3 regions of the Aurantimonas sp. A2-1-M11 genome follow, and region 1 is predicted to be linked to each of the others. Evidence: predicted binding sites of a transcription regulator. Region 1 holds the regulator's gene; each other region holds the start of a gene.
What was found. Region 1 encodes PhoB, which activates phosphate uptake and scavenging genes when phosphate is short. Its sites were predicted from a motif close to TGTCATNNANCTGTCAT; they were not measured.
Positions count from the first base shown of each region.

Region 2: a site for PhoB is predicted at 529-545, ahead of VQ042_RS01485 (long-chain fatty acid transporter). Genes of this name have one in related genera too.
Region 3: a site for PhoB is predicted at 1,465-1,481, ahead of VQ042_RS19725 (DUF2794 domain-containing protein). Genes of this name have one in related genera too.

Region 1 is NZ_JAZHLI010000011.1:53,366-55,629, forward strand. It holds gene VQ042_RS07400 (GcrA family cell cycle regulator) at 3-563, shown strand; gene phoB (phosphate regulon transcriptional regulator PhoB) at 662-1,405, opposite strand; gene phoU (phosphate signaling complex protein PhoU) at 1,407-2,144, opposite strand; gene pstB (phosphate ABC transporter ATP-binding protein PstB) at 2,164-2,264, opposite strand, start outside.
Region 2 is NZ_JAZHLI010000002.1:109,483-111,746, forward strand. It holds gene VQ042_RS01480 (valine--tRNA ligase) at 1-412, shown strand, start outside; gene VQ042_RS01485 (long-chain fatty acid transporter) at 752-1,993, shown strand; gene ilvD (dihydroxy-acid dehydratase) at 2,257-2,264, shown strand, end outside.
Region 3 is NZ_JAZHLI010000057.1:7,189-9,452, reverse strand. It holds gene VQ042_RS19735 (Bax inhibitor-1/YccA family protein) at 1-265, shown strand, start outside; gene VQ042_RS19730 (GNAT family N-acetyltransferase) at 467-1,015, shown strand; gene VQ042_RS19725 (DUF2794 domain-containing protein) at 1,036-1,413, opposite strand; gene VQ042_RS19720 (DUF1223 domain-containing protein) at 1,561-2,264, opposite strand, start outside.

The DNA of each region.
Region 1 (2,264 bases):
CCATGGGCTGGACTGACGAACGCGTGGAGCTGTTGAAGCAGCTCTGGACCGAAGGCCTGAGTGCCAGCCAGATCGCCGATCGCCTCGGCGGCGTCAGCCGCAATGCCGTGATCGGCAAGGTGCACCGCCTGAAACTCGAATCGCGGGCCCGCCAGCCCAATGTGGCGCAGCCGGTGGCGGTCGAACGCCCTGCCCCGCGCCGTGCCGCCGAGGTCGAGACCGTCGAGATGGTCGTGCCCGCACGCCTCGTCGCCGCCTCCGCGCAGGCCCCCGGCCGCGCCATGCCCCGCACCATGGGCGCCACCGCGCTCAAGATGGAGCCGGAGGAAGAGCTGGAGGTGGTCGCCGAGCCGCACACGCGCGAAAGCGCCGAAGTGGTGCCGATCGCCCGCAAGCTCAGCCTCGTTGAACTCAGCGAGACCACCTGCAAATGGCCGGTCGGCGACCCGATGAAGCCGGACTTCCATTTCTGCGGCAACAGCGCGCGCGATTCCTCGCCCTATTGCGCCTATCACGCCAAGCTCGCCTTCCAGCCCTTCTCGGATCGTCGCCGCTCGCGCTGACGCCTCCCTTTCGGTCGAAACGACAGACACCCCGCGAGGCCAGGCCGCGCGGGGTGTCTTCTATGCCGTGATGTCTGCCGGGTGCGGGCGGCCCGGTGTCAGGCGCCCGCACCGACCCGCGTGCGCGCCGGCGCCGCGACGGGCTTGGATGCGCTGAACTGTTCGTCGAGGGCGTAGCCGGCGCCACGCACGGTGCGGATCGGGTCCCGCTGCCGGCCGCGATTGATCGCCTTGCGCAGGCGCCCGACATGCACGTCCACGGTGCGCTCGTCGACATAGATGTCCCGGCCCCAGACGCCGTCCAGCAGCTGCTCGCGGGAGAACACCCGGCCCGGCGACTGCATGAAGAATTCCATCAGCTTGAACTCCGTCGGCCCGAGCTTGATCTCGCGGCCGCCGCGCCTCACCCGGTGCGTCTCGCGGTCGAGGTCGATGTCGCCGGCGACGAGCTGGCTGGAAATCTTCTCCGGCTTGGACCGGCGCAGCATCGCCCGAACCCGGGCGATCAGCTCCGGCGTCGAGAACGGCTTGACGACGTAGTCGTCGGCGCCGACCGAAAGCCCGCGCACCCGCTCGCTCTCCTCGCCGCGCGCCGTCAGCATGAGGATCGGCAGGCGCTCGGTCTCCTCGCGCTGGCGCAGGCGGCGGCACAGCTCGACACCCGACAGCCCCGGCAGCATCCAGTCGAGGATCAGCAGGTCCGGGACTTCTTCCTTCAGCCGGATGTCGGCCTCGTCGCCCCGGTCGATGACGTCGACGACATAGCCCTCGGCCTCGAGATTGTACCGCAGGAGGATCCCGAGGGCCTCCTCGTCCTCGACGACGACGATCCGTGCGCTCATCTCAGACCTCGCGATCCTGGGCGTTCAGCACGGGCTGCGTCATCGTCGCCGTTTTGTCGCCCTTCGGACGTTCGTCCGCGATCTGCTGGCCGGTCTCGATGTAGTAGATCGTCTCGGCGATGTTGGTGGCGTGGTCGCCGATCCGCTCGATGTTCTTGGCGCTGAACAGAAGGTGCGTGCAGGAGGTGATGTTGCGTGGATCCTCCATCATGTAGGTCAGCAGCTCACGGAAGATCGACGTGTACATGGCGTCGATCTGCTCGTCATTGTCGCGCACCGCCAGCGCCCGTTCGGAGTCGCGCTCGCCATAGGCGTCGAGCACTTCCTTCAGCTGTTCGAGCGCCAGTTCCGACATGTGCTCGATGCCGCGCACCAGCTGGACCGGCTGGGCATGGTCGTGCACCGCGATCACCCGCTTGGCGATGTTCTTGGCCAGGTCGCCGATCCGCTCCAGATCGTTGGAGATGCGGATCGCGCCGACGATCTCGCGCAGGTCTACGGACATGGGCTGGCGCTTGGCGATCGTCAGGATCGCCCGCTCGTCGAGCGTGCGCTGCGCCTCGTCCAGCAGCACGTCGTCTGCGACCACCGACTGGGCAAGGCCCCAGTCGCTGCGCATCAGCGCGGCGACGGATTGCTCGACCATCCGCTCGGCCATGCCCCCCATCTCGGAGATCCGGCGGACGATCAGCTTCAGCTCGTCCTCGTAGGACGTGACGATGTGTTCGGACATGACCATGGCCGCTTCCTCCTGTCGATCAGCCGTAGCGGCCGGTGATGTAATCCTGGGTGCGCTTGTCGTCGGGGTTGGAGAACATCTTCTCCGTCGGCCCGACTTCCACGAGATTGCCCAGATGGA
Region 2 (2,264 bases), on a different contig from region 1:
CTCCGAGATGAACGTGCCGGCGGCCACCGAAGCCGATCTCGTGGCCGTGGCCCCCGATGCGGCGACCGCCGCACGGGTCGAGCGCCACGGTGCGGCCCTGAAGCGTCTCGCGCGGCTGGCCACGATTTCCACCGCCGAGACCGCACCGGACCAGTCGGCGCAGATCCTGGCGGCCGGGGCCAGCTTCGCCCTGCCGCTGGCGGGGATCATCGACGTCGCCGCCGAACGCAGCCGTCTCCGCAAGGCCCGCGACAAGGCCCTGGGGGAGATCGAGCGGATCGACCGCAAGCTGTCCAACCAGAAGTTCGTCGCCAATGCGCCCGACGAGATCGTCGAGCAGGAGCGCGAGAAGCGCGAAGGCTACCGGCTCGAGGCCGACAAGCTCTCCGCGGCCCTCGACCGGCTGCAGTAACCCGGCGGATCGGCGCGCGGCGGACGGCTCTGGGGGAGGGCATGCTGCGCGCCGACGTCACCGCCGGCGCAGACCCAACACCAATGGCGCTGACCCTTGGTCAGCCTGTCGCATTTATGACACGCATGTGACGGGAAATCCCCTGGCCGACACAGTGTCACCCCCCTTCAATCTGGCGTAATCCCCGGTTTTGGAAACGGAAAAATCAGGCTCTGCAAAGGTTTGCGCAGGCTTCGACGGCTAGGGTCGTCGGTGTGGCGAAAGCGTCGCAATTGCGTCGGCGTGCAACGAGCAGGTTCCGGCCTGCGATTTTCTCGTTTACGTTCGCGTCAACTTTCGGTGGTCGAGGTCTGCCGAGGTTCAACGAGTGGGGGGATTCCATTGCGAACTATTCTGACAACGATTCTCGGTGCGTCGCTGGCTTCGGCTGCGCTCGGCTCGTCGGCGCTCGCCGGCGGTTTCCAGCGCGGCACGGCTGACACGGACATCCTGTACGAGGCGGGCACGGCTTCGATGCGGTTCGGCATGACCTACGTCAATCCGCAGCGCGGCTTCGAGTCGATCGACGGCCAGAGCGGCGATTTTAGCACCTATACGCAGGATTACGCCATTCCCTCGCTCGCCTTCGCGATCAACAGCGAGATGGCCGGCTGCGCCGGAACCTATACGATCTCCTTCGCGGCGGAATCCGACTACCGCGGATCGCCGGGCGACGCACTGCCGGCCGGCCCGACCGCCGGTTCGCGGACCGAGACGAGCGAATTCGAATCGAACGAATTCGGCTTGACCTGCCGGTTGTCCTACACCAACGACATTGGTCGGTTCAGCATGCTGGGCGGCGTGTTTGTTGAAGACTTCACCTTTGACGGGACCAGCCTCTCGACGACGCCGTTGCCAGTTCGCGCAACTGTTGAAACGGAAAGTGGCTATGCGACTGGTTACCGTATCGGTGCGGCCTTCGAGAAGCCGGAGATCGCGTTGCGCGCGCAAATTCTATACCGCTCGGAGGTGAAGCACGACAGCTTCAGCGGCACGGGGCAGGTTGCCACAACTACTGATGTTCTATTCCCGATCGGGACGGTGATTCAGCAAGGTACCTCTGGATTCAGTGATGTCGTCAGCCCGCAGAGCCTCTACATCAACGCCCAGACGGGTATTGCCCCCGGCACGCTGCTCCTGGCATCGTTCCGCTGGACGGACTGGAGCACGAACGGCGTGGCGGCCAGCTCGATCACCACGGGCGGCGTGACCCGCTCGAGCCTTTCGCCCTACAACTGGCGTGACGGCTACACGGCGTCGATCGGCCTCGGCCGGGCGTTCAACGAGCAGATCTCGGGCGCGGTCTCGCTTGGCTACGATCGCGGCGTGTCGACGGGTTCGGAGACCACCTATACCGATCTCTACACCCTGGCCGGCGGCGTCTCCTTCAAGGCGAACGAGTGGAGCGAACTGCGCTTCGGCGGTCTCGTCGGCTACTGGACCGACGGCGAGCAGTCGGTCAGCGACGGTGCCTATTTCGATGCGACGGTCGGCGACGACTTCGTCTACGCGGTCAACGCCTCGATGAAGTTCACCTTCTGAGTCGGCTCGACCGGTCAACTGACTGAAAAACCAGAAAGGCGCGTCCGGCAGGGCGCGCCTTTTTTCATGTCCGGACGGGACTGGCCGCGGTCAGGCGAATGTGCCCCTGTGGGATCGGTGCAACACTATTGCAGCGGCGCATCGCCTATAGTCCGCGGCGGGGAGCCATGCCCCGTTGCCGCCACAAAACCCGGCCACCCCAAGGGTGCTCACGGGCGCGGCGACGAGGCGGGCCAATACAGCATTGCGTACGAGGGGGACCAATGGACGC
Region 3 (2,264 bases), on a different contig from region 1:
CATGGGCGTGATCGGCATCGTCATCGCGATGGTCGTGAACATCTTCCTTGCGTCGCCGGCGCTGCAGTTCGCGATCTCGGTGATCGGCGTGCTCGTCTTCGCAGGCCTGACGGCTTACGACACGCAGCAGATCAAGGAAATGTACTATGAGGGCGACGGTTCGGCCGTGATGGGCCGCAAGGCCGTCATGGGCGCCCTGCGCCTCTATCTCGACTTCCTGAACATGTTCCTGTTCCTGCTGCAGCTGTTCGGCAACCGCGAATAGTCTGCCCGTTCAGGGAATGAGACTGCAAAGGGCGGCCCGCGGGTCGCCCTTTTTCTTGCCTGCGGGTTCGGCGATGGCAGGCGGCGACCGGCCGCTTTCCGCGCGATCCGCGCGGCACACCTGACGGCGGAGCATTGATCCGGCCGGCACGGCGGTGCATCAAGGATCGGTGCCAACCCCCAGGAAGAGCCGCAGCCGCCGATGAGTGCCCACACGATCCGCCCCGCCACCATCGAGGACGTACCCGCCTTGACCGCCATCTACGAGGAGGCTGTCCTTTACGGCACCGCCTCCTTCGAACTGGTGCCGCCGGATGCGGCGGAGATGGCCGCGCGCTTCCAGGCGATCACCGGGCAGGGCTTTCCCTACATTGTTGCGGAGGATGCCGCGGGCACCGTGCTCGGCTACGCCTATGCCAATGCCTTCCGGACCCGGCCGGCCTATCGCTTCGCGGTGGAGGATTCGGTGTATCTGGCGCCCGGGGCGCGCGGCCGCGGGGTCGGCACCGATCTCCTGATGCGCCTGATGGAACTGGCGGCAGAGAGCGGCTTTCGCCAGATGATCGCGGTCATCGGGGGCTCCGACCACACGCCCTCGATCCGCCTGCACGAGCGGGCGGGCTTCCGGATGATCGGCGTGTTCGAGAATTCCGGCTACAAGTTCGGCCGCTGGATCGACACGGTGCTGATGCAGATGCCGATCGGGGATGGCGCGTCCAGCCTGCCGGACGAGACACGTCGCCCGGTCTGACGCCGGCCCCTCTGAAGGGTTCAGCCGATCTCGGTGCGCTTCAGGCTCTTGTCGAAGACGCCGAGCACCGACCCGAGGTCGTGGCCGCGCTTGAGGATCAGGCCGCCGGCGGCGACCACCTGGTAGGCGCCCTGCTTGCGGGCGAGCTTGGGGTTCTTCTCCACCCGGTACAGCGGCATCTCGCTGGTGCGCCGGAAGACGGAGAAGACCGCGCGGTCCTTCAGCATGTCGATCGCATAGTCGCGCCATTCGCCGGCGGCGACCATGCGGCCGTAGACGCGCAGGATCTGGGACAGTTCGCGTCGGTCGAAGGAGACGATCGGCAGGTCTGACGTGCGGGAGCCGGGAAACGGGACGAGATTGGACGCGTTGTCGCCGTTCGATCCGAAAGAATCCAAGTCAGCCCCTCTTGCGGTCAATGCGCCGCATCGTGGGGCGCGTCCTGTCTCGTGACGATATGGTGACACGGAAATGGGGTCGGGCCCAAGCGGTTCAACCGCAATTCTGCAGGCACGATGCAGCCCGGCAACGGCCGTCCCGGCGCGTCAGCGTTCGTGATACTCGACCTGTGCGGCGGCCAGGATCGGGCCCGGTTCGCCCTTGTCGGTGACCGATTGCAGGAGGGCCGCCCAGCCGCGATCCTCGCCCTGCGGCCGGGTCAGCATGTCCAGGGGCAGGTCGATTTCCAGCGGCTGGCCCGCCCACATGCCCAGGATTCGCCAGTCCTGCACCGCATGCGTGTTGACGATCGTGGTGCCGCGGTTCTCGCCGGAGCCGATCGCCGTCCGGGTCTCGTCGTCATAGGTGACGAGCATCAGGACCGGGTGCTTGCCGCCCGCCCCGGCCAGGGCCGCATCGGCGGTGATATGCAGCCGGTCTTCCTCGACCCGCATGGTCACGCTGGCGCCCTTGCCGACGCTCGACAGGGGATGCTTGTCCATCAGCGCCCGCACCTTGCCCTCGTGGGAGCCGATGGCGTCGGCCATGCCGTTCACGACGACCTGCGGGGTGTAGATAGTGGTGGTGCCGAAGGCCGAGGCATAGGCGCGCTGGCGCTCGGTGTTCTCGGCCGAGCCGAAGATGTCGCGCCAGCCGATATAGTCCCAGTAATCGACATGATAGGCGAGCGCCAGGACACCCGGTTCGCTGGCAAGGTCGGTCAGGATGCGTTCGGCGGGCGGACAGGAGGAGCAGCCCTGGCTGGTGAAGAGTTCCACCACCTGCTCGACGGGCCTGATCTCGATCTTGC